2 regions of the Methyloterricola oryzae genome follow, and region 2 is predicted to be linked to the other one. Evidence: riboswitches for the same ligand, from Rfam matches in the RefSeq annotation. Region 2 holds a riboswitch; the other holds the start of a gene.

Region 1 (11,510 bases), on a different contig from region 2:
TCAGGCCCGGCCGCAGCTGCGCGTGGTCGAACTGGAGGGGGTGACGTCCCTGGACCCGAACCAGACCAACCTGCCCGAGGCGTGGAGGATCTTGCCAGCGTATCGGGTCGCGGCCGGGGATACCGTGAACTTCCGCCTGATTCAGCGCGGCGACCCGGAGCCCGAGCCGGATGCGTTGAATCTGCAGCGCAGTCTCTGGCTGGATTTCGATGGCCGCGGTTTCACCGTGAGTGACGAGATCAATGGCCGCATGACGCGGGACTGGCGGCTCAGCGTATTGGGCGGCCTGCAACTGGGACGGGTGGCCATCGACGGTACCCCTCAACTCATCACCCGCCTCAGTGAAAAGGGTCCACCCGGCGTGGAGGTCCGCCGCGGCAACCTGCGCCTTGCCGCCGACAGCCGCATGCAAGGGGACGTGTGGCGCTTTCCGGCCACGGGATGGGACAAGGATTTCAGCTCCGTGGCTGCGCAATTGCATCTGCCGCCGGGCTGGCGGCTGTTCACCGCCACTGGCGTCGACAATGTACCGGACGCTTGGGTGAACCGCTGGACCTTGCTGGACCTGTTCCTCGTCCTGATCGCTTCCCTGGCGGTCGCGCGCCTGTGGAACGGGTGGCTGGGGCTGTTGGCACTCGCCACCCTGACCCTGTTGTGGCACGAGCCGGAGGCGCCGAGACTTGTCTGGCTCAATCTGCTGGCGGCCATCGCCTTGCTGCGGGTCCTGCCGGAAGGCAAGCTGGCGGCGTTTTGTAAAGGCTATGCCGTGCTGGCCTTGCTCGGGCTGGTGTTCATCAGCCTGCCTTTCATGACCGAGCAGATTCGCACCGCCCTCTATCCCCAACTGGAACTGCCCTGGACAAGCGTGACGGCCCCGCAAGCCGAACCGGCCGATGCGGCCGGCGGCGCCAGTCTGGAAGAAGCGGCGGATGCGGTGGCGCCGGTCATGGCGCCAGCTCCCCCGCCACTGGCGCGCAAGCGCGGCCTGCTGTCGGAGTACGGCTCCGATTACGCCTCGGAACGTTTCAACGAGATCGATCCGTCGGCGGTGACACAGACAGGTCCCGGCCTGCCGCAATGGCGCTGGAAGACCGTGTCCTTGAGCTGGAACGGGCCAGTGACGCAGGAGCAAGAGGTGGGGCTTTGGCTGATTTCGCCGGCGCTGGAACTGCTCCTCAAGTTCCTGCGGGTCGCCGCGTTGTCGGGACTTGCTTTGCTTCTGCTGACCGAGGTGCTGCCTGGATTCCCGGCCCAGAGGTTCCGTGTGACACGCCCCGGCGCCAGGCTCAGCCTCTTCCTTGGGGCTGCGCTGCTGGCAGGCGGGCATACGCCGCCCGCGCGGGCGGATTTCCCGCCGCAGGCCCTGCTGGACGAGTTGAAGGCGAATTTGACGCAAGCGCCCGATTGTCTGCCGGACTGCGCCCAGATTCCGCTGTTGAAGCTCCGGGCGGATGGCGAAAGCCTGCAGCAGGAGTTGGAGGTCCATGCGCAGCAGGGCGTGGCGGTGCCGCTACCGGCGCAGGAGGGCCAGTGGCTTCCTGCTCGGATCAACGTTGATGGCGCCCCCGCCGAGGGTGTGCGGCGCACCGCCGAGGGTGGGTTGTGGCTGTATCTTGCGCCGGGCCGCCACCTGGTGGCCCTGTCGGGCGAACTGCCAGCTCGCGAGCAGGTACAAATCCCGCTGCCGCTACGGCCGCACCGCGTCGAGCTGGGGATGAATGGCTGGACCGTCTCGGGCCTGGGCCCACACGGCGTTCCCGAAGCCCAATTGCAGCTTTCCAGGGTCCGCAAGACGGCGGGGACGCCAGCCGCTGCCTTGGAGCCTTTGCCGCTGCCGGCCTTCCTGGAGGTTCAGCGCACCCTGCGCATCGGCCTGGACTGGCGCGTCACCACGCGCGTGCAGCGCTTGACGCCCGCCGATGCACCGGCGGTGGCCGCAATCCCCTTGTTGGAGGGCGAGTCAGTCCTTAGCCAAGGCTTGCAGGTCCGCAATGGCGTGATTGCTGTCAGCCTGGTTCCGGGCCAGCAGGAATTGCAATGGGAGTCCATGCTGGAAAAGCGGCCGCAGATCATCCTGCGTGCACCCGAGACCACGCAATGGACCGAGGTCTGGAAGCTGGATCTCAGCCCCATCTGGCATGTGCAGAGCGAAGGCATTGCGGTCGTTCATCAGCTTGATAACGCGGGCAACTGGTTGCCGGAATGGCGGCCCTGGCCGGGTGAGTCGATCAGCCTGAACGTGAGCCGCCCGGAAGCTGTGGCCGGAAAGAGCCTGACCATCGAGAGCAGCCGATTGCAGCTCAGTCCCGGTAAACGCGCCAGCGATAGCAGCCTCAGCCTCGATCTGCGTAGTTCCCAGGGCGGCCAGCACGTGATCCGGCTGCCAGAGGGAGCCCTGTTGCAGTCTGTCACGCTTGATGGGCAGCCGCGTCCGATCAGGCTGCAGGACGGGTCAGTCACCCTGCCCATCCATCCGGGCCGGCAGAGCGCGGCATTAGTCTGGCGAGAAGAAGTCGGATTGGGAGAGCGCTTTACGGTGGCCGCAGTGAATCTGGGGCTACCCAGCGTCAACAGTTTCATCACGGTGCATCTGCCCCAGGATCGCTGGATGCTGTTGGCCGGAGGGCCGCGCCTGGGGCCCGCGGTGCTGTTCTGGGGCGTGCTGCTGGTCATCGGCATGGTGGCCCTGGGCTTGGGCCGGATAAGCGTGACCCCGCTCAAGTCCTGGCAGTGGGCCCTGCTCCTGTTGGGCCTGAGCCAGGTGCCCTTGCCGGGGACCGCGTGCGTGATCGCCTGGCTGGTGCTGCTGGGCTGGCGGGGACGAACGGCGGCGGCGCTGGACGACTCGCGCTTCAACGTGCTGCAACTGCTCCTGGGGCTGCTGACCCTGGTGGCGTTGCTGTTCCTGTTCTACGCCGTGCAGCAGGGGCTGCTCGGCCTGCCGGACATGCAGGTGGCGGGCAACAACTCCGACGCCTACACCCTCAATTGGTATCAGGATCAGAGCGAGGCCAGCTTGCCGCAGCCCTGGGTGTTGACGGCGCCGCTGTGGGTCTATCGGGTGCTCATGTTGCTATGGGCCTTGTGGCTGGCGTATTCCCTGCTCAACTGGCTGCGCTGGGGATGGGCCTGTTTCACCGCGGGCGGTTTGTGGCGCGCGCGTCCGGAAAAGGCGGCGCCACCTCCGCCGGAACCCGGTTGGTCAGAGACAGAATGAACGCTGGCCGCTTTCAGGTTCTGCTCAAAATCGCGTCGAGCGCCCGCTGCGGCAGCACATGGCGCAGGAAAGCAAACAGGTAGGTGGGGAAGGTCACGTAGTAGCGCGCGCGGGGGCGCTTGGCCTCCAGTGCATTGATGAGCTTGGCGACGACGGCTTCGGGGCCCAGGGTAAAGGGCACCGCGGCTCCTTCCGTCTGCAGCCGTTGTTCCATGGCGCGGTAGGTTTCCCGGTGCACGCTTGCCTCCACGTCGATGTGCTGCCGGTACATGCGCAAGGCGTTGTCCCGAAATCGGGTGAGGATGGGGCCCGGTTCGATCAGGCTGATATGCACGCCACTGCCGGCCAGTTCCAGGCGCAAGGTGTCGGTCAGGCCTTCGAGCGCATATTTGCTGGCATTGTAGGCGCCGCGGTATTTCATGGCGACGAAGCCCAGCACGGAGCTGTTCTGCACGATGCGGCCCTCGCCCTGACGGCGCATGACAGCAATTACCCTGGCAGTGAGTTCGTGGGTGCCGAACACATTGGTTTCGAATTGGGCGCGCAGGGACTCGCGCGAGAGGTCTTCGACGGCGCCAGGTTGGCCGTAGGCGCCGTTGTTGAACAAGGCGTAGAGCTTGCCGTCGCTGGCTGCCAGCACGGCCTCCAGGGCCGCTTCGATGGAGGCGGAGTCGTTCAGGTCCAACTGAATCGCCTCGAAGCCCGCGTCGCGCAGAGCTTGCACATCCTCTGTCCGCCGCGCCGTGGCGAAGACCCGGTAACCGCGGGCCTTCAGCATTTCCGCAGCGCAGCGCCCGATGCCCGACGAGCAGCCCGTGATGAGCACTGTCCTGGGTTCCAAGTGAAAGCCTCCTAATCGTGATTTGGCCGCAAGAATACCGGGCGCCGCCGGCCGAGCCAAGCAGGCCGACTTGAACTCTCCGGAACATCGGCCTTGAGACCGACGGTTTGTCTGTTCCTGATGATGAGTAGTCCCCGCTCACAAGGGGGATTTTATGCTGCTCGAACGTCTTATCCTGGGAGGAGGCCGTAAAGTGCCTCCATGACTATTGATCAGGCCCAAATGTACCCTCCAGGTATTTTGGGCCGACGCCGATGTCGGTAAGCGCCCGACCTTGGCTGACACGGCCTGTGGCCGCGCCGGGGCATCCGGGCCCCGCGTTAACCCGGCCACTAAGGGCCGGGTTAGCAACAGCGAGGAGTTCAGCATGATCAAGACCATGATTGTTTATCTTGTGCCCTTGTTTGGAATTATGCCGCTGCCCTGGTCGGTAGACGCCGGAATCCTGTCGGGCGGTCATTGGAGCGCCGCGGCCTGCGACCAGGAGCCAGTCCCGTCCGCCATCGAATCGAGCGGCGCTGAGGCTTGTAACGCCAGTCTCAAGCGGGTGCGGAAATTCGAGCAAAGGGCCCAGGCCTACATCACCTGCGTGGTGCAGGAGGCCAATGGAGACTACGAGGCCAGCGCGAAGGCGGCCAATGCGCAGCCGGCCCGATTCGAGGCGGCCTTGAGTGAGATCCAGGGCCCGGCCACGGCGATCAATGCCAGGCTCGACCGGCCATAGTGAGGAGACCGGGCCGTGAGCGGAGCGTTCAGCCAGTTGCCCTGTCCGCTCTGTTCGACTAGCGCGCCGGCATTCTTCCAGCAACGCGACCGCGTCTTTCATGAGTGTCCCGAGTGCCGTCTGATCTTCGCGGACCCGGCCAGCCATGTATCGCTCGAGCGGGAGAAGACGGAATACGATCTGCATCGGAATCATCCCGAGGATGCAGGCTACCGGCGATTCCTGTCACGGCTGGCTGAGCCTTTGATCGATCGCTTGAAGCCTGGCATGGAAGGCCTCGATTATGGCTGTGGTCCGGGCCCGGTCTTGGGACTGATGCTGCAGGAGGCGAGGATGCGTGTGGCCGCCTACGATCCGATCTATGCGCCTGATTCAAGCCATTTGTCGCGGCAGTACGACTTTTTGACCTGCACGGAAGTGGTGGAGCATTTTCGCGAACCGGCGGCCGAATGGGCAAAGATGTTGGCGCTGGTCCGGCCGGGCGGTTGGCTGGGCATCATGACGCAACCGGTGATCAGCCGCGAGCGCTTCGTCAACTGGCAATACAAGAACGATCCCACCCATGTGAGCTTCCACGCGGAGGCGAGCTTCGACTGGATCGCCCGGCAGTATGGGCTGTTGCTGGAGCGGCCGGCGCGGGATGTGTTTCTGCTGCGGAAGCGTCAGTAACCATAGGGTTCCTCGCCCTGAGCGCAGCGTGCCGGGTAGAGCTTACCGGGACCTGACCCCGCGGTTGGTCTGAGCGGGGCGGGAGAAAGAAAAACCCGCCGACCTGAAGGTGGCGGGTTCCAAAGGACGAGGCCTGCTGTTGGGGAATCAGGCCGTCACGCCGGCCTTTTCCTTGCGGCGGCCGACGATGCCCATGCCGGCCAGGGCGCTGCCGAACAGCCAGACAGCGGCGGGCACCGGCACGGCCGAGGTGGTGATGCCTAGCTTGTAGTTGTCCACCCCGGTATTCCATTTGGAGAAGTCGACGCCGCCCAAATAGATGGAGTAGATTTTGCCGGCTTCAGCCAGGAATACGAAGTCGTTGACGGCGTCAACGTTATCCGAATATTTCAGGTTGGTGAGGCCCGTTGTGCCGAACGGGTTATCCTGGTTATACGGACGTCCCGCTGCGGGATTATTCCAGGCGCCATGGTGGCTGTAGTTGCCGGTATTGGTGTCCATACCCTCGAAAACGGTGATTCCGAACCGGCTGAAGGTGGGGCTCTGGGCGCCCAAGGTTGACGGGTTCAGGTGGACGAACTGGGTCACATTGGACTGCAGCAGACCGATATCGGTCTGGTGTTTCCAACCGGTTGGGGTCACGTTGTCACGCCATGCACCGCCGCCGGTGTCGATCTCGGCGGCAGTGGTGTAGTAAGGCGAGGAGTTGTACTTGGTGGAATCGGCAGCCGAAATTTCCGCGGAGTCGCCTGCACTTCCAAGTGAAACTGCCCAGTTCAGGTGCGATGATCCGCCGTACCCGAACGGAAGAGCGCCGCCTGTCGTACCGAGCCAAGGAAGGACTGTGCCTTTGTTGCCCTGGCTCTCTGGACCGGTCGCGATAGTGTCCACATCTGCTCCGTCATAAACTCGGGTCCAGCCATCAGTGGCGGTCGTCGCGGCTGTGGTGAAAGTGTTGTACATGGTGGTGGAGGCCGCCGAAGCATCGGAGATGGCCGCGACGGATAACGCGGAGCCGGCGAGAGCCATGCTGATGGCCTTGGCCAGTTTAGTTCTATTTTTGTTCATGTATAGTTACCTTGTCACTGTGCTATGAGTGGTTGGTTTTTTTCATAGGCAGTGATGTCCGCGGCGCCCCGCTCCCGCTAAGGTGTGGTGTCGCGGTCCTCCCCATCACATGGAAGGCAGCCCGGCTGGCTTGGTGCCCAAGTCCCGTGGCTTTCCGGCCCCGCCTCGCGGCGAGTGTGGCATTGGCATCCTGCCTGCTGACGGTCCAACTTCCATCCATGGCTATAAGCCTTTATGTCCTTGTGCTTTCCCGAAGCGCAGCGTCGTGACGCCTAATGTCATAAGTGAGGAACTGAGAGCAACAGCTTACGACATGGTGCTACATAAGCATGTGCTATGCCATATTCAGCTACTGGTTTAACAATGGCTTATGAGTCTATTACTGGACGAAAGTGTGGGAAATCACTTAGTCTGTGGGATCTGGCTCAGAATGCTGGCGCCCTGAGGGTTGTTGCCGCGTTGTATTTCCGGTGCGCGCGATAAGGGAGTGACTTAGTTATAGAATGAACCGCAAGCAGGGCCTTTCTGCGACTTTGGAAGGGTGTCAAGCGTCTGGCTTGACGGCACGATTCCTGGGACGATCTAATTGCTTTCTCCCAATCGCACCATTTCTACTGATCTCATTCGGATCTCTTTATGGAGCAAATCAAGGTACTGTTCGTATGCATGGGCAATATCTGCCGCTCGCCCACGGCGGAAGGCGTTTTCCGCAAGCTGGTCGAAGATGAAGGTGTTGCCGATTTTTTTCATATCGATTCCGCAGGCACTCACGCTTACCACGTTAACAACCCACCGGACCACCGCGCCCAGAAAGCAGCTCTGGCGCGGGGAATCGACATCAGTCCTCTGCGTGCGCGCCAGGTCGCTGTGGGGGATTTTTCAAGGTTTCATCACATCCTGGTGATGGATCAGGAAAACTATGACGCACTTCGATTCATGTGTCCCAAGCCGCACACGCATAAGTTGCAGTTTTTCCTGGATTACGCGCCGGCCCTGCAGACACGCGAGGTTCCCGATCCCTATTACGGTGGTCCCCAGGGCTTTGAGCGGGTGCTGGACATGATTGAACAGGCCTCGCGGGGCTTTCTCGATCGGGTCAGGCGGGAAGGCTTCGACACGAACTGACAAATTGCCACACGCGCGAGGGATGAAGCGTATGCCTTCGGAACGGGCCTGCTGAGGTGCAGTCCGCCCTCGCGCGCCACATCCTGTTGCCTTTGCACGAGCGCCTGCTCCGCCGGCCTACGCTTGCATTCCTTAGCCAGATGCGCGCAAGCCAATGGCTGTCGCGCAACGCAATCGAAGCACTGCAGGCCGATCGTCTCAGGTCACTGCTGCAGTCCGCCCTCCATCACAGTCCGTGGCATGCGGGCCGCATCCAGGCGTCCGGAATCGATCTGGAAGCGCGGAATTTGCTCGCGGAGTTACGGCGCCTGCCGACGATGGACAAGGCCGAGGCGGCGGCCCACCGCGACGCCATGGTGTGGCACCAGGCTCCGGGCGGCGCAATTCCCTACAGCACTGGCGGCTCAAGCGGAACGCCATTGCGCTTCTATTTTGGCAAGCGGCGGCAGGCGGCGGACATGGCAAGCCGCTTCCGCGCACGTGAATGGTGGGGTCACCGCTTTGGCGAGCCGGAGTTGCTCTTGTGGGGAGCACCCATCGAACTGAGCCGCAGCGACGCGGTACGCGCGTTGCGTGACCGCAGTTTGAATCAATTGATGCTCAACGCATTCGCCATGAATGCGGCTAGCATGGACGGCTATCTGGATGCCATCGAGGCCTGGCGTCCCTCCTGCATCTACGGTTACGCCAGCAGCTTGAGCCTGTTGGCGGCCCATGTGCGCAGCCGTCGGAGAATCCTGCGCCTGCCATCGCTCAAGGTGGTCTACACGACGGGCGAAACGCTGTACCCGCACCAGCGGCAGTTGATCCGCGAGATCTTTGCCGCGCCGGTTGCCAACGAATATGGCTGCCGCGATGGGGGGCTCATCGCCATGGAGTCACCGGACGGACAGATGCTGCTCAGCAGTGAGTCGGTGATTCTGGAGATTCTGGACGCGGAGGGTCGCGAGGTGGCGGTCGGTGAGGACGGTGAGGCAGTCATCACCAATCTCTACTCGGATGTGCAGCCCTTCATCCGTTATCGCACGGGTGATCTGGTGCGCCGATCGGATGCCGGCTGTGCCAGCGGGCGTGGCCTGCATGTGCTCGGCGATGTCATGGGGCGTCGTACGGATTTCGTGGTTCGGCCGGATGGTTCATTGTTGCACGGCCTGGCACTCATCTATGTCTTGCGCGAAACCCTGGGCGTTGCCGAGTTCAAGATCATTCAGCACGCGCTGGAAGATTTCGAGGTATTGGTCCGGCCCGGCGAAGGATGGGATGCGGCCAGTCGGGTGGCGATTACCCAGGGAATTCAGGCTCGGGTGGGCGAGGCTGCGCGGGTTCGTGTCGTGTCTGTGGAGTCCATTGAGCCGGAGGCTTCCGGCAAGCATCGCTACGTGGTCAGCCATGTGGCGATGCCCCGGCAGTTTGAAATACTCTCTGCGGACTGAGTCCGGCCGGGCGGAGCGGTTCAGTCGCCCTCGGACACGGTAAGATCCATACCCGGTCGGAACTGTTTGACGACGCCTGCGCCGTTCCATTTCCTCAGATCGGCCAGGGTGACATTGAACTTCTTGGAGATAGCGGACAGGGAATCGCCCCGCTTGACTTTGTAGCGTAGCGACGGCGCTTCCTTCGCGGCCAGACTTGCCTTGGCAGTTTTGCGTGAGGGCACTTCCTTGCCGATTACCAACTGCTGCCCCCACTTGACGGGGGTCTTGGCGGACATGTGATTCATCTCGCGCAATTCGTCCACGCCAACGCCGTTCTTGCGCGCAATGGAGAACAGGGTATCGCCTTTCTGCACCGTGTAGTTCACATTCCTGTGCGGCGCCTCGACGGCGTTGCCTTTTGAGGCAATGGGCAAACGGTCGTGGATTCTCCCGCGGTAGCTCGTTGCGGTTTCTTCCTGCGTGGTCTCCCGATAACTCCGGTAACTTTTTGAACCGCCGCGCGCATGGCTGTCGATTCCCGCCTCGATCCGGCCGGAATCATCCGCTGACGGCTCGGTGGCGGCAGTAATCAAATCGTCCTGATACAGCGAGTCCTCGACATCGCTGTGGCGGCCGTGGCCAATGCCAGCCTCCACCAGTCGCGGCAGCGCCTCCTTGAAGCTGCGGTACTTGTGCGCGGGAACGTACAAGCGATAGGACCCGTGCACATCGGCCACCTTGTGCTTGAAGCCGGGGTTCAATTCCATCATCTGATCCAGCGACAGGCCGGCCTCGTCGGCAGCCAGGGCCAGATCCAGTTGCGACTTCACCACCACGGTCTTGAACAGCGCCTTGTTGGGAATTTCCCGTAGGTCGATCCCGTAGCGGTCCGCGTTGGCGAAGACTCTGGACACGGCCAGCAGGCGCGGCACGTAGGTGCGTGTCTCCCTGGGGAGGTTGAGCGACCAGAAATCCGTGGGCAAACCGCGCGCTTCGTTGCGCTGGATGGCTCTGGATACGGCGCCTTCGCCACAGTTGTAGGCGGCAATCGCGAGCAGCCAGTCGCCGCCGAAATCCATGTGGAGTTTCTTCAGGTACTTGATGGCGGCCCGCGTCGATGCGTAAACGTCTCTGCGCCCGTCATAGGAGCGGCTCTTCTTGAGCCCATAGAGCCGTCCGGTTGAAGGTATGAACTGCCAGATGCCGGCGGCGTGAGCCGGGGAGATGGCGTGCGGTTTGAAAGCGCTTTCAATCACAGGCAAAAGCGCAAGTTCCCCGGGCACCTCATGCTTCTCAACCTGCCTTACGATAGAGTACAGAAACGGCTCGGCGCGGCTCTGCACCCGTTCGATGTAATCCGGATGGTCGACAAACCAGGCCAATTCGCGGTCGATGTCCGGATGATTGACGGCGGGCAGGTCGTAGTGGTCGAACAGGCGCTCCCAAAGGTTTTCGTACTTGGACGAACCGCCGGTCTTGGTGCTCCGCGAGGATTTCTTCTTGAAGTGGAGATTGTCGGTGAATTTGCCCGACTGAGTTGACTCCGGCGGAACATTATCCGTTAAATTTGTCTCACCCTTGAGCTTGTTTGGATTGCTGGAACAGCCGGAGAGAGAAAGCGCCACAATCGATGCGCAACAGATGATGCGGGGGAGAGATTTTCGCCGACTCAATGGTGTGTTCCTCAGGACTTTCATCCGATGAGACATTGCATTAATTGATCCTACAACACAATGAACCTAAAGCAAACCCTCGCAACCCCCGCCCGTTCACGACAGCAGTTTCTCGCGTGGTATCACGCCCAAGGCCCAGGACAGTTGCTGCGGACTATTGAAGCGAGCTATCTCCTTACGGCTACCAAGCTTACGTACAATCAAAAAATATTACAAGTTGGCTGGATGGGTACGGAAAAGCACTATATCGATCACGATCTTCGGGCAAATCTCGCCATCGTGGACATCGACGGGACTGCCTCCCCAACTGCCGAGTCGGTCATGCGGGGGGATGCAGAGGCCCTGCCCGTGGCGACCGAGAGCATCGACGTGCTCGTGCTTCCGCACGTTCTGGAATTCGAGGATAATCCGCACCAGGTACTGAGCGAGGCCGTTCGTGTGCTCAAGCCGGAAGGGCTGATGATCGTCTTGGGCATCAACCCGTGGAGTCCCAAGTCAATGGCCAAGTACCTGATCTTTCGCAGCGATTTCACATTGAAAAACCGCATCGGGTGCTACCGGCTGATGGACTGGTTGACCCTGCTGAAATTGGAGTCCGAGTTTTCCGCCGGTTTCGGCCTGTCTTCCAGCCAGACCGTATTCCGTCCCGACTCGATGCTTACGCGTTCGTTGGCTCACCTGGCAACCTCCTATGCTGTCAAGGCGACCAAGCGGACCTACACCTTGATCCCGATCAGATCGGTCTGGGTCAGGCCCGCCGGTATCTTGCCGGGACAAG
Region 2 (11,510 bases):
CTTGGTGGGCGTTGATTCTGTGGGGTTCTTTCAGGCGGTATCCACCGCCAAAGGAAAGCGTGTTCTCTCGTTCCCACGCTCTGCGTGGGAACGCTGCTTTGGCGCTCTGCGCCGGGGGTGGACGCGGAGCGTCCGGGGATGGGCTCCGACGCGGAGCATGGGAGCCAGGGCAGGGTTGGTTCTCGTGGCCGCGCTCTGAATGGGAAAAGTGGCTTGGCGTTTCGCATTCTCTCGTTCCCATGCTCTGCGTGGGAACGCTGCTTTGGCGCTCTGCGCCTGGGGTTGATGCAGAGCGTACGGGGATGGGCTCCCACGCGGAGCCTGGGGCCCCCGGAAATGGGCAAAAAAATCCCGGAACCGTCGCCGGTCCCGGGTTGTTCAGAGTCACGAAGTTAACGCAGGTGGGAAGGGATTAGTCCTTGTCTTTTTTGCCCTTGTCGTGGTGGTGGTCATCGTCGCGCTCGCGCTTGGGCTCGTTGACGTGTACGAAGGTCCAGCGGGTGGTCTGCTTGGACTCGCCCGGCTTGTCGTCGGTGGCGGTGAAGTACACCTTGTAGGTGTTGCCTGCTTCAGCGCGGTCCGGCGTGTAGACCCAGGTGGCTTCCCACTTTCCGGTCTTCTTGTTGAAGAAGGTGTTTTTGATCTGGGCACCTTCGGGTCCTTTGTTGATGAAGAAGCGCACCTTGTCGCCATCCGGGTCCTGAGCCTGCAGGCGGATCTTCAACTGCTTGCCAGGATTCGCAGCGTACCAGCCAGCGGTCCAGTCAAACTGCGGAGCGCGGTTCTCCTGCGGCAGTGCCTTGACGTTGAGGGTGACCGTTTCCTCGGTGCTAAAGCCGTCCGTGTCGGTTGCTTTGAATACCAGGGTGTGCGGACCCGCATCGTCTGCGGTCGGCGTCCATTTGAACAGGGCATTGCCCTGGGCGTCGATCACCAGCACCGGTACCGCATGGCCGATCTTGCACTGGCTGCTGTCCCCTGATGTCGAAAGGCTTGGCGTCGTCGCGGCAGCAGTGGCCAGCAGCGTGTTTAGCGAACTCTCCTCACCCGAGTCAGACAAGGCGCTGCTCACGGTATCGGTCAGATCGCCGGCCAATTCGGCTACCGCTTCGTTGTCCAGGGTGGCGCTGACATCGACGGTCTGACCTTGCGGGTCCGTGCTCTTGACCAGCAGGCTGATTGACTCGCCAACATTGGAATCGCCATCGCCGCTGCCCGTAACTTCCAAGGTGGGTGAATCGGTGGGACCCGGAGTCGGGGTTGGTGATGCCGAAGGTTCGGGCGTGGGCGAAGCCGAAGGCGACGGACTCGGGCTTGCTGACGGTGCCGGAGAAGCGGACGGTGACGGGCTTGGCGAGGCCGAAGGCGATGGGCTCGGGCTTGTGCTCGGAGCCGGAGTTGCCGATGGGGCCGGGGTAGGCGTGGCTGGCGCAGGCGTCGGCGTTGCTGGTGTCGGAGTGGGCGTGGCCGGCGCAGGCGTCGGTGTTGCGGGCGCCGGGGTGGGTGTGGCTGGCGCAGGCGTCGGTGCCGGAGTAGGCGTGGCCGGCGCAGGTGTTGGCGTTGCGGGGGCCGGGGTGGGGGTTGGGGGCGGCGCCGCGCTGATGCTCAGGCGATAGTTCTTGCCATGAGAGCCGTCGGAATTGGCGACATTCGAATAGTTACCGCCAATCCACAAACTGTAGTAACCGGGCGCGAGGACTCCAGGCCCATTGTTGACGCTGTTCCACGTAATGCTGGCTGCGTTGGCCGTATTGGGTTCGTGGTCCAGGTAGGTGACGTTGGTCCAGGGATTCTGCGTGTTGTTGAAGGTATGGTTACCGTCATTCACCCCAGTCGTGGAGGCGCCGCTGTAGAGGGTGAAGGCGGGCTTCAGGTCACCGCCCAGTAAGCCCGTGGATTCGTTCGGGCCATGTTTGCCGGTCACCGCGGGGCCATTGGCCAAGGTAATGGTGACATTGCTGGCCTGCGAAACCGAGAACAGGATGTGATTGGCCGTGTGATTCCAGCCGATACTGGTTCCGCTGCCACCGGCGCAGGTGCCGGCCTGGCACCAACTGAGCTGGCCAACGCCGTACGACGATTGGTCGTAAGAAAACCCGGTCGCTTCGCCGGTATTCGGGTCGAGATGGAGCGCGCCGGGCATCATGGCGTCCATCATGGGGTAGTCGGAGGCGGTGATGGTGCCGGTGGTGCCGCCGGGTGCCTTGTCCACATTCTTGAAGATATGGTGGTACTGGACGCCATTGCCCACGTTGGTACCGGTCGTCGCCGGGTTCAGTCCGACGCGCTGTTTGTTGAAATTTATGGCATTTTCCGTCGCGCCGATACCGTTAACATTGGATAGGTGCTGGTAACCGGTAATGGCGTCGATGTCGTTGAGAGTCGTCGCCGAAGCATCAATGACCGCAGTCACCGACAAGGCGCCGAAACCCAGAAGTAGCTTATGGTTGGCCATGTTTACTTCCTTAAAGTTGAGATGGTTATGACGTCAGGGTGAATGGCTGAGGAATCGGATGCTTCCTCACTCCCGCCTTTCAGGGGAGGCAGCCCGCCATCTTGTGCAAGCCAAGACCGTAGCTTTCCGGCCCCGCCTCGCGGCGGGTGTGGCAAATCGGGGCTTGAAATCAAAGTGGCGCCGGCTTCCGCAGCAAGGTTGCCCGGTTACCGGCGCCAATCAGGCCGCTATTTCTTCTTCGTGGAGTTGTAACTCGACGCGCCCGCGGTCGCGGTGCCGCTTGCTGTGATGGGAACCCCGACGGCGACCGAACCTGTGCAGGTCTGGCTTCCATCGTTGGCCGAGAACGCGATCGCATAGACGCGTCCATCGCCTTCGTTCTGGCGCTCTGCCCGCACAAGGGCTTTGTCCTGCGGGAAGGCGTTCTTCTTGGTCTTGCGCTGCTTTAGTATCTTCGCGTCGGGTCCGGTCTTGTCTTTCGCCACCTTGTCCTTGACCGGTTCGTCCTGGTTAATCCCGGTGATGGTCAGGGCATAGGGATCAGGTCCCGTCACCCCTGTTACATCCACCTTGACCAGGCCCTTCTTGGGTGGCCAAAGAGACGTGCGGCTGGGGGCAGCCTGCGAACAGTCAAGCCGAGAAGCATCGTCGGTGACGGTGATGGACGCGTCGGCTTTTGTAGTGGCGGGGTTGGGCGCATAGTTGTCAGTCACCGTGACGGTGAACGCCAGCGACTCGCCGCCGGGACCGACGTGAGGGGCGGTAAAGCTGGCCGAAGCGCTGTCGGCGCCCCTCAGGTCGACCGGCGTGCCGCTAGTTTGCTGCCACTGATAGCTGAGGACATCGCCATCGGGATCGCTGCCTGCAACGGTCAGCGTCACGTTGCTGCCCTCGGTCACCGCTGGGCTTGCCGAAGCGGCCAGCACGGGCGCGGCGTTTTCGACTACGGTCGTGCTGACGGTGGCGGAATTACTGCTTTGCAGGCTGCCGTCGGAAACCCGGAGCGAGAAGACCAGGGACTGCCCAAGTGCATCGCTGGGCGCGACGAAGCTGGGTTTGCCGGCCGTCGCGTCACTGAGCGTCACGGAAGGACCGGAAACCTGGGTCCAGAGGAAGGTGAGACTGTCGTCATCGGGATCGTAGCTGCCGCTGCCGTCGAGGGTGCGGGTGGCGCCTGCCCGGATATTGCCTGCGCTGCCGGCGTCAGCCACCGGCGCCTGGTTTGGGCCCACCGTGATGTTGACGACGGCGGGATCGCTGGTCTGGTTGTCGGCGGTGTCCCTGACCACCAGCCGGAAGGTAAGCACCGTGCTGGAGCTTACGTTAGGCGCGTTGAAGGTCGGCTTGACCCCCGTGGCGCTGCTCAGGCTGACGGAAGGCGAACCACTGATCTGGGTCCATTGGTAGGACAAGGCTTTGCCATCGGGATTGAAGCTGGCGGAGCCGTCCAAGGTGACTTGCGCTCCCTGACGCACGGACTGATCCGCACCGGCATTTGCCACCGGCGCCGCCGACGGCGACGAGGCGGTGATGGTCAGGCGGTAGTTCTTGCCATGGCTGCCGTCGGCGTTGGCGACGTTGGCGTAGTTGCCGCCGATCCAAAGGCTGTAGTAGCCGGGCACGAGGGGGCCGGGGCCATCGCTGACGCTGTTCCAGGTGATGCTGCTGGCATTGCCGTCATTGGCGTCGTGGTCCAGGTACGTGACATTGGTCCAGGGATTCTGCTGGTTGTTGAAGGTGTGGTTGCTGTCATTCACACCCGTCGTCGAAACACCCGTGTAAATGGTGAAAGCAGGCTTCAAATCCCCGCCGAGGACACCATTGGGCTCGTTGGGGCCGTGCTTTCCGGTTACCACCGGCCCGTTGGACAGGGTGATGGTGACGCTGCTCTCCTGCGACACCGAGAACAGAATGTGGTTGGATGTGTGGTTCCACCCCGTGCTTGTGCCCGCGCCTCCCGCACATTCGCCCTGCTGGCACCAGCTGAGCTGCCCGACGCCGTAAGCACTCGCGTCGTACAGGAAGCCGGTCGCTTCGCCGGTATTCGGGTCCAGGTGGAGCGCGCCCGGCATCATGGGGTCCATCATGGCGTATTCCGAGGCGGTGATGGTGCCGGTGGTGCCGCCGGGTGCCTTGTCCACGTTGGTGAAGATGTGGTGGTACTGCGTGCCATTGCCGACGTTGGTCCCGGTCGTCGCCGGGTTCAGGCCAATGCGCTGCTTGTTGAAGCCGATGGAGTTAGCGGTGGCGCCCACACCATTGACATTGGACAAGTGGTGGTAACCGGAAAGGGCGTTGATGTCGTTCAGATTGGTGGCCAAGGCCGGAGTGGCTGCAGCCAGGGCGATCAGGCCGGCGACTGGGTGAGTTCTTACGGTATTCATGATTGCGCACATGGGGTTTTCTTGGGCTTGGACGCAGACAGCCCCGCGGCGTTGGGCCGCGGGGTGTTGCTTGTCACGACCTTCAGGGTTTAGATGCGGAAATGGTCAGCTTGAAATCCTTTTCCGTGCCGCCGCAGCCAGCCAGGTGGGTTCCTTCGCAGGGTCCCGGATTGGCCGGGTCCTTGGGCGCTCGCGTCAGGCTGCGGTCGGTGGAGCCCGCCAGGGTGGTGTCGTTGTTGAGGACGTTCTTGTAGTTGCCGCCGATGTAGAGGGTGTAAAAGCCGGGCTGCAGGTCGTAAGTGCCGGACACCGTGTTGGCGTCGCCGGCATCCTTCCAGTCGACGATGGCGGTGGTGTTGGTCCAGCTGATGTTCACCTGGTTCTGGAAGGTGTGGTTGGAGTCGTTGATGCCGGTGGTGCCCTTGCCGCTGTAGAGGCTGAAGCCCGGCTTAAGGTCGTTGCCCATGGGGATGGGCCCTGCCGCCCAGGAGGCGCTGGCGGTCGTCGGCGTGGCGTTGGACAACTCGATGTTTACTTTGGCGGCTTCCGTCAGTTCAAAGCCGACGTGAACGCCGGTGTGGTTCCAGCCCAGGCTCTCGCCGCTGCCGGTGGCGCAGGCTCCCGCCTGGCACCAGCTGAGGGCGCCCACTCCCCAGATATAGTTGCCAGGGGACATGGCGTCGGGAAACTTGTTGTCGTGGCCATAAACAGTCGTTGACTGTCCGGCCGCGAAACCATTGAGAATGTAATGGTAGTGGATGCCCTTGCCGCCCAAGCCCTGTGGCCCCGGATCGATGGCCAGGCTCGCCTCCGCACCGGGAGAAATGGTCACATCGATGTTGTTAACGCTGGTTCGGTCCGCCGTGGTCGGGTTGAGCTCGTTCTTTACGCCCAGGCCGGTCTTGCTGCCGCCGCCGTGACCTGCGCCGGGGGTTGTGCTGGAGGAACTGGCGTTCTTGCAGATATCACGGGTGTCCCCAGACTCACACACGGCCCAGTCCTCGGCCTCCAGCACATTGGTGATCTGCATCAGGTAATAGCCGTCCTTGGGCAGGGTGATGAACCTTTCCACCTTGCCGGGTACGCCATCGCTGACGGCGATGTCGTTAAGGGCGGTGGGGTGCATCACGAACTTGTTGGTGGGCACGTAGAGGTCGTTGTCCCAGGCGGCAGCCACGTGGTACAGGGTGTAGCTATTACTGGGCGAGGGATAGAGCGTGGTGTCGATGCCTTCGGGCATGACGTGGTCGGCTTTTTCCGGCAGGCCGGTGATGGTCCAGTCGGCCTTCTGCGGTACATTGTGAGCCGGCACGATGTCCACTGCTGCTCCAAGCTTGCCTCCGACGGCAATGTCCTGGGTGCCTTCCCAGTTCAGGGGGGCTCCCTCGGGGCGCCAGAAGACGATGAAGGCCGGGTGGCTGCCGGGAGCCGTGACCGCCGAGCCTTTTTCCGCCTTGATCTTGATCACTTCGCCGGCCTTGCCGTAGAAATAGCCCCATTTGCCGGTATGGGTCCAGGCGCGCCAGATGCCCTGGCCGTCCGAGGCAGGAACCGCGGTGTAGTCGTTGTAGCTATTGCCGGTGGTGGGGTCGTAGAAAGATACCTTGCCCACGGCCGGGTACTCGAAGGTCTTGTTCCAGCCGGTGTAGTCGCGCGGTCCTTGTCCCTCGTTGAAGGGTACGGTGGGGCTGGAGAAGGCGGTAGTATTGCCCTGGTAGGTATCTAGGGCCTCTGGCAAGTCCGAATCGCGCCCGTCGCAGTCGGAGTCGATGCCATCCAGGCGCTTCTCTTCGACGCCGGTGTTGCGGGTGGCGTCGTAATCGCAGGTGGCGTCCAGCGAGGCTTCCACGTCGTTGGTGTAGCCGTCGCCGTCGCGGTCCACGGCGGAGGGGTCGCCGGCGGATTTGGCCTTGCCGGACAGTACGATCTCGGAGAGCAGCATGGCGCCTTTCTTCTTCACCTTGGCACTGCCCTTGGCGGGGGTGTCGAACAGGGCGCGCGTCTCGCCCACCTGGACGTCGAACTGCGCGCCTCCCGGCACGGTTAGCTTGGCCTGGGCCGTGTCGATGTAACTCTTGGCCAGCAGGGCATCACCGCTCCACTTCAGGTTGAACTTGATGAATTTCTTGTCCCAGGTGACCCTGAGCTTGCCGGCGCTCAGGTTGATATTGGCCTTGCCCTTCTTGGGGCTGAACTTGGCATTGGGGTCGTCGCCCAGGGTTCCCTGAGCCAGCAGTGCGCCGTTGGCGTAGACCGACCAGGGCGTGGAGGCATTGAGTTCGCTGATGCCGCAGGCAACCCCGGCGGGGCAGGCGGCGAATTTCATGTTGCCATCGAGGGTGGTGTTATTGGTGGCAACTTCAGCGCCGCCTTTCACCCGCTCTCGATAGACTTCCTGATAATTCAGCCCTGCCGCGGTAACGCCGCCATGAGGGCCGTCGTGGGCAGCGGCCAGGGAGGGCAGCGTCGCGATGATGGCGGCTGCAAGGATGGTGTTTGAGGATCTTTTGGTCATGGATATGCTCCTGCCTGGTCTCTTGTTGCTACCCGGTCTGGCCTGAGGTCCGTTGATCCGGGGTGAAATTTGGGGCCTTCCGCCCTCTGCTTTCCCTAGGAGGGGCAGAGTTGCTTAGGCTTCGCGTTGCGCCGGCTCCCAGTCCTATTCCCTCCCACGGCGGGGGAGGGTTAGTGGTGGGGTGAGCGCCGGACATCAGAGGGTTCCGTCGCTGCCCTCGATGGTCTGCTGCAGGGGCTTGATGGGCTCCAGGCCTTCAGCGGTCCGGCCGTTCCTGCCGATGGCGGGAACGCTCAGGATTTCATCGTCCGCCATGCCGTCGCCGTCTTCGTCCAAAGCGATGGCCTCGTCACCCTTGTGGCCGTGGGGCACTTTTAGCGCCGGATGATCGAAGGGCGCTGCTTCATTGCGCACACGCTCGTCGGTCAAGCTCTTGAGGAACTCGAGCAGATCCTCGGTGACGTTGGGGGCTTCGCCCAGGATTTCCGCCAGGGTGGGCATTTCGCCCGCGGCGCGGTCCGGGTTGGTGTAATTGCCCGTGCGGATATAGAAGTCCAGCACCTGGGGGAGGGTCAGCGCCGACCCGTTGTGGAAGTAGGGCGCCGTCAGCTCCACGTTACGCAGGGAGGGGATCTTGAAGGCGGCGGACACGCCCACCTTGAGCAGGCTGGGCTGCCCATTCAGGGTCTTGTTCCATTCCGCCTGGGCTGCTTCCTGGGTGGGGACGAAGGCCAGCGACGTCTTGTCGGTCACCTGTCCGGTGTTGTAGTCGGTGACGACGCAGCCAGCGCTGCCTGCGGGGTCTGCCTGCAACTGCTCTCTGGGGAACACCAGTGGGTCGGAACGGCCTCCGGTGAAGGCGGCACCCAACTGGCAGGCCTTAACCTTGAGAGGATCAAGCACGCCCGCGCTGTCGCCGATGAGTTGGGACAGGTATTGCCGCGCGAAGGACAGGGGCTGGTTCAGTTCCGGATGCAGGGCGCTTGGGCGGCCTACGCCCTGATCGAACGACCAATGGGCCACGCCGGTGTTCATGAAGCCCACGTCTTGAAGGCGCGGACGGCCGGTCAGATCGGTGGTGCGCAACACGGTGTTGACCGAGTCGGCATCCGGTGCCTGAAGTTTGACTTTGCCTTTCTTGCTGCGGGTGACCGTCAGGTTCTCGGGGCTGGCCGCGGCACTGAAAAGGGCGCCGCTGTGACACAGCACGCAGTGCGCGTTGATGAAGTGCTGCATGCCGCGCACCTGGGCGGGGGTCAGGGCCTCCGGGATCTCGGCCAGGTTTTCCGGATTGGCGCAGGTCTCTGCGGGCGTGACGTCGTGGCCGTCGTAACAGCGCTGCACCCGCTTGGAATCGATGGGCGCCTGGTCGGCGATGAGGGTATTGAAGTATTCCTGCATGGCCAAGCCAAAGAACAGGGAGAAGTTGGCCTCCATCTGGGTGTAGGCCTCGTCGGAGTACCCGGGCTTGCCGAAGGGCGCCTTGCCGCCCTTGGGGGCCTTGGCTGACCAGTACTTGGCGTTGAAGGCTTTCTTCACCAGTTGTGCATAGGTCTGCTTCAGGCCGATGCCGTCGCCAGCTCGGTAGTTGGCAAGTACGCTGTCCTCCGCATGCACTTCCTGGCGTTCCAGGGCGCGGCGGCTGAGGAGTTTGCGACCGACGTCCGGGAACTTCCGGTTATTGCAGGACATCTCCTGGTTGTTCAGGGGTGGCCCCACCGAGAGTGACGCGACATGGGCGTGGCTCAGGGCCAGCTTCTGCTTCTTGACCTTGCCGCCAGTGTTCACCCAGACGCCGGCCTCGCTGTCGCGCAGGCCGAATTCGTTGACGCCGTTGAAGGTGTTGTTGGCGCGGCCGTCCCAGAACAAGCGGTAGTTGAGTACTGAATTGAAGACGGTCGGGGTGTTGCGCGGCTCCACCTGGCGGGCACGCAGGTCGCCGACATGGTAGATGCCGTCGTGGCCGGCGCGGTCGCAGTCATCCGTGCTTGGCCCGGTCTTGCTGACACCTTTGAATTCGCCGGCGTAGGTGCCTGAGGACGACATCACGTTATCGCTCTCAGCGGTCTTCGCCGACCCGTTGTTCTTGGGATTCGCGAACTGGACGAAGGGAAAATCCGCTGACTTGACCGCGTAGTTGGAGCCACCCGCACCGCCCGATGCGGTGCCTTTGTGGCCCGGGGCCAGCGAGGGATAAAGTTCGTTGCCCTCCGCGTCGGTGACGTCGCGCTTGCCGCCGTGGTTGAGTGAGTTCTTGGTGCGGTTGTCGGCGCCGGCGTGGAAATGGCAACTACCGCAGGACATGTCGTCGCTGCCCACGTTCATGTCCCAGAACAAGGCCTTGCCAAGGACGAGTGCGGCCTTTTTGTCCTTGATGATCTTGTTGATTCCGGGGACAGGCGCAGGCCTGACGTCCTGCAGGGAAGGCGGAAACTTCAGGGCGCCATGGGCGCCTGCCTCGTGCACCGGGGCAAGGCTTAGTGCAAGCGGTGTCACCATGGCCGCCAGGGCGCCCAATAGCTTTGCCTTGCCTGTCTTCAGCTGGTTCATGCAGGTCCTCTCGAATTCTTGTAGGAGATACGGTGCCGTTTCGTCCTGCACGAAGCCGGACACGTTAGCGACGACTGATAAAGCAATTGCGGTGCCAGCTATTGAAAACCCTTAGTTGGCAGGGGTTTGACGTGATATGAAAAGTTCGCAGTGATGCCTGCAGTGCGGCATATCACAAAGAGTGCGGGAAATAACGCAGTAAGGCGATGACGTATAAGGCGGAGCCGGGAGGTGCTTGCGTGAAGTCCGAGGCGGGCTGAAGAGTGAGGGGGATCCGAGTTGGCCGGGGTTGCCCGTATTCGGAGGCTACGTGGTAGTGCTGGAAAGGAGAAAGGCTCCCATGCCTGGCATGGGAGCGCGCGGGCCTGCGGCGTTCGGCCCCGGCGGGCCGGGGCCGGGAACTCAGATCAGCTCATCGCAGGTGTATACCTGCTCGGGCAGGGTGGTGGAGGCGCTGGGCGTGCCGGGATTGCAGCTGACCATCATGTCACGCGCCTGGCGCTTGAGTTCGATGGCTTTCTTGAGCCGGCTGTTCCGCAGGGCGGAGAAGTCGTTCTCGGCCTTCTTCTCCAGCTTGAGGGCTTCCTCCAGTTTGGCAACGGCGTCCGGATAGGGCAGGACGGTGCCGCCCTTCAGCACCTGGATCGCGTCCTGGGTCTCCTTGGCAGCCAGATGTGTGATCTCCTCGGCGTCAGCGCCGCGCAACTGCATGGCCTGCGTAGCCAGTTCGTTGGATTGGCGAATGTTCTCGATGGCGTTGAGGGAGCGCAGGAACAGGGCGACCGCCACCACCTGCGAGGAATCCAGCTTCACCTTGCGATTGTTCCTGGATGAGGTCAGGGCGCCCGGCGAGTCATTGAAGGCGTCCGTGTTGTAGAAGGCAATCGCCTCTTCCAGGCTGTTCACGCTGTGGTTGTGGAAGTAAGGCCCGGTGTCCGCCGCTTCCACTAGGGTTGGCGTGTTGAAGCGCTTGTCGCCGAAGCAGGGATGATCACCCAGCGGGTCGGTTTTTTCGAATGGTCCGCAGAGGTCATGCGGGTCCGTGCCGAAGCCACCGTCGATCTGGGCACTGGGATCCACCAGGGTGGCAAGCTGGTCACGCATGCTCTCGATGCCGGTGTTGCGGGTCGGGTTGGCGTGGGTGGTGGAGCTGCGTGCGCCGGCGTTCGAGTGGCAGCCGTTGCAGTTGGCGGTTTCCCCCAGCACCAGGGTAGTCCCGCCTGGACAGGCGCCTCCGCTCTGGTTGAGCTTATTGCCGTTGGCGTCTCGGCAGAAGTTTTCCTTGGTGTCGAACAGCTTCATGCCACGCTGTACCACCGGCGATTTGAACTCCAGCTTGGCCAGTTCGTAGTCCTTGCTGCGGCCCAGGGACAGCATGTAGGCCTCCATGGCCACCAGTTCCTCGTCGGTGGGCAAGCGGAAGTCGGCCCCTTCCACCCGGTTAAGGGTCTTGGGCATATGCTGCTTGACGGCCCCGATGGCAAAATCGCGCAGTGAGCCATTGGGGTGGGGTATCACCTGGTTCGGGTCCTTGCAGTCCACCGCGATGCCATTGGCCGGCGAGCCGTCGCCGGCCCAGCCCAGCGCGCTGGTGAATAGGGTGTCC

Evidence for each region. A riboswitch is a leader RNA that binds a small molecule or an ion and turns the genes downstream of it on or off. The one in region 2 is predicted to bind cyclic di-GMP.
Region 1: it holds a riboswitch for cyclic di-GMP, as region 2 does, so the genes downstream of both, EK23_RS21505 (VPLPA-CTERM sorting domain-containing protein) here and EK23_RS23980 (hypothetical protein) in region 2, are expected to answer to the same signal.

The regions. Positions count from the first base shown of each region.
Region 1 is NZ_JYNS01000002.1:287,715-299,224, forward strand. It holds gene EK23_RS05035 (hypothetical protein) at 1-3,217, shown strand, start outside; gene EK23_RS05040 (SDR family oxidoreductase) at 3,231-4,058, opposite strand; gene EK23_RS05045 (hypothetical protein) at 4,426-4,782, shown strand; gene EK23_RS05050 (class I SAM-dependent methyltransferase) at 4,798-5,451, shown strand; gene EK23_RS21505 (VPLPA-CTERM sorting domain-containing protein) at 5,599-6,519, opposite strand; cyclic di-GMP riboswitch class I at 6,632-6,710, opposite strand; gene EK23_RS05065 (low molecular weight protein-tyrosine-phosphatase) at 7,156-7,644, shown strand; gene EK23_RS05070 (phenylacetate--CoA ligase family protein) at 7,701-9,077, shown strand; gene EK23_RS05075 (transglycosylase SLT domain-containing protein) at 9,098-10,684, opposite strand; gene EK23_RS05080 (class I SAM-dependent methyltransferase) at 10,793-11,510, shown strand, end outside.
Region 2 is NZ_JYNS01000013.1:105,760-117,269, forward strand. It holds gene EK23_RS23980 (hypothetical protein) at 413-2,455, opposite strand; cyclic di-GMP riboswitch class I at 2,540-2,618, opposite strand; gene EK23_RS21955 (PKD domain-containing protein) at 2,683-4,839, opposite strand; gene corA (copper(I)-binding protein CorA) at 4,922-7,354, opposite strand; gene EK23_RS16140 (cytochrome c peroxidase) at 7,550-9,904, opposite strand; gene EK23_RS16145 (hypothetical protein) at 10,307-11,510, opposite strand, start outside.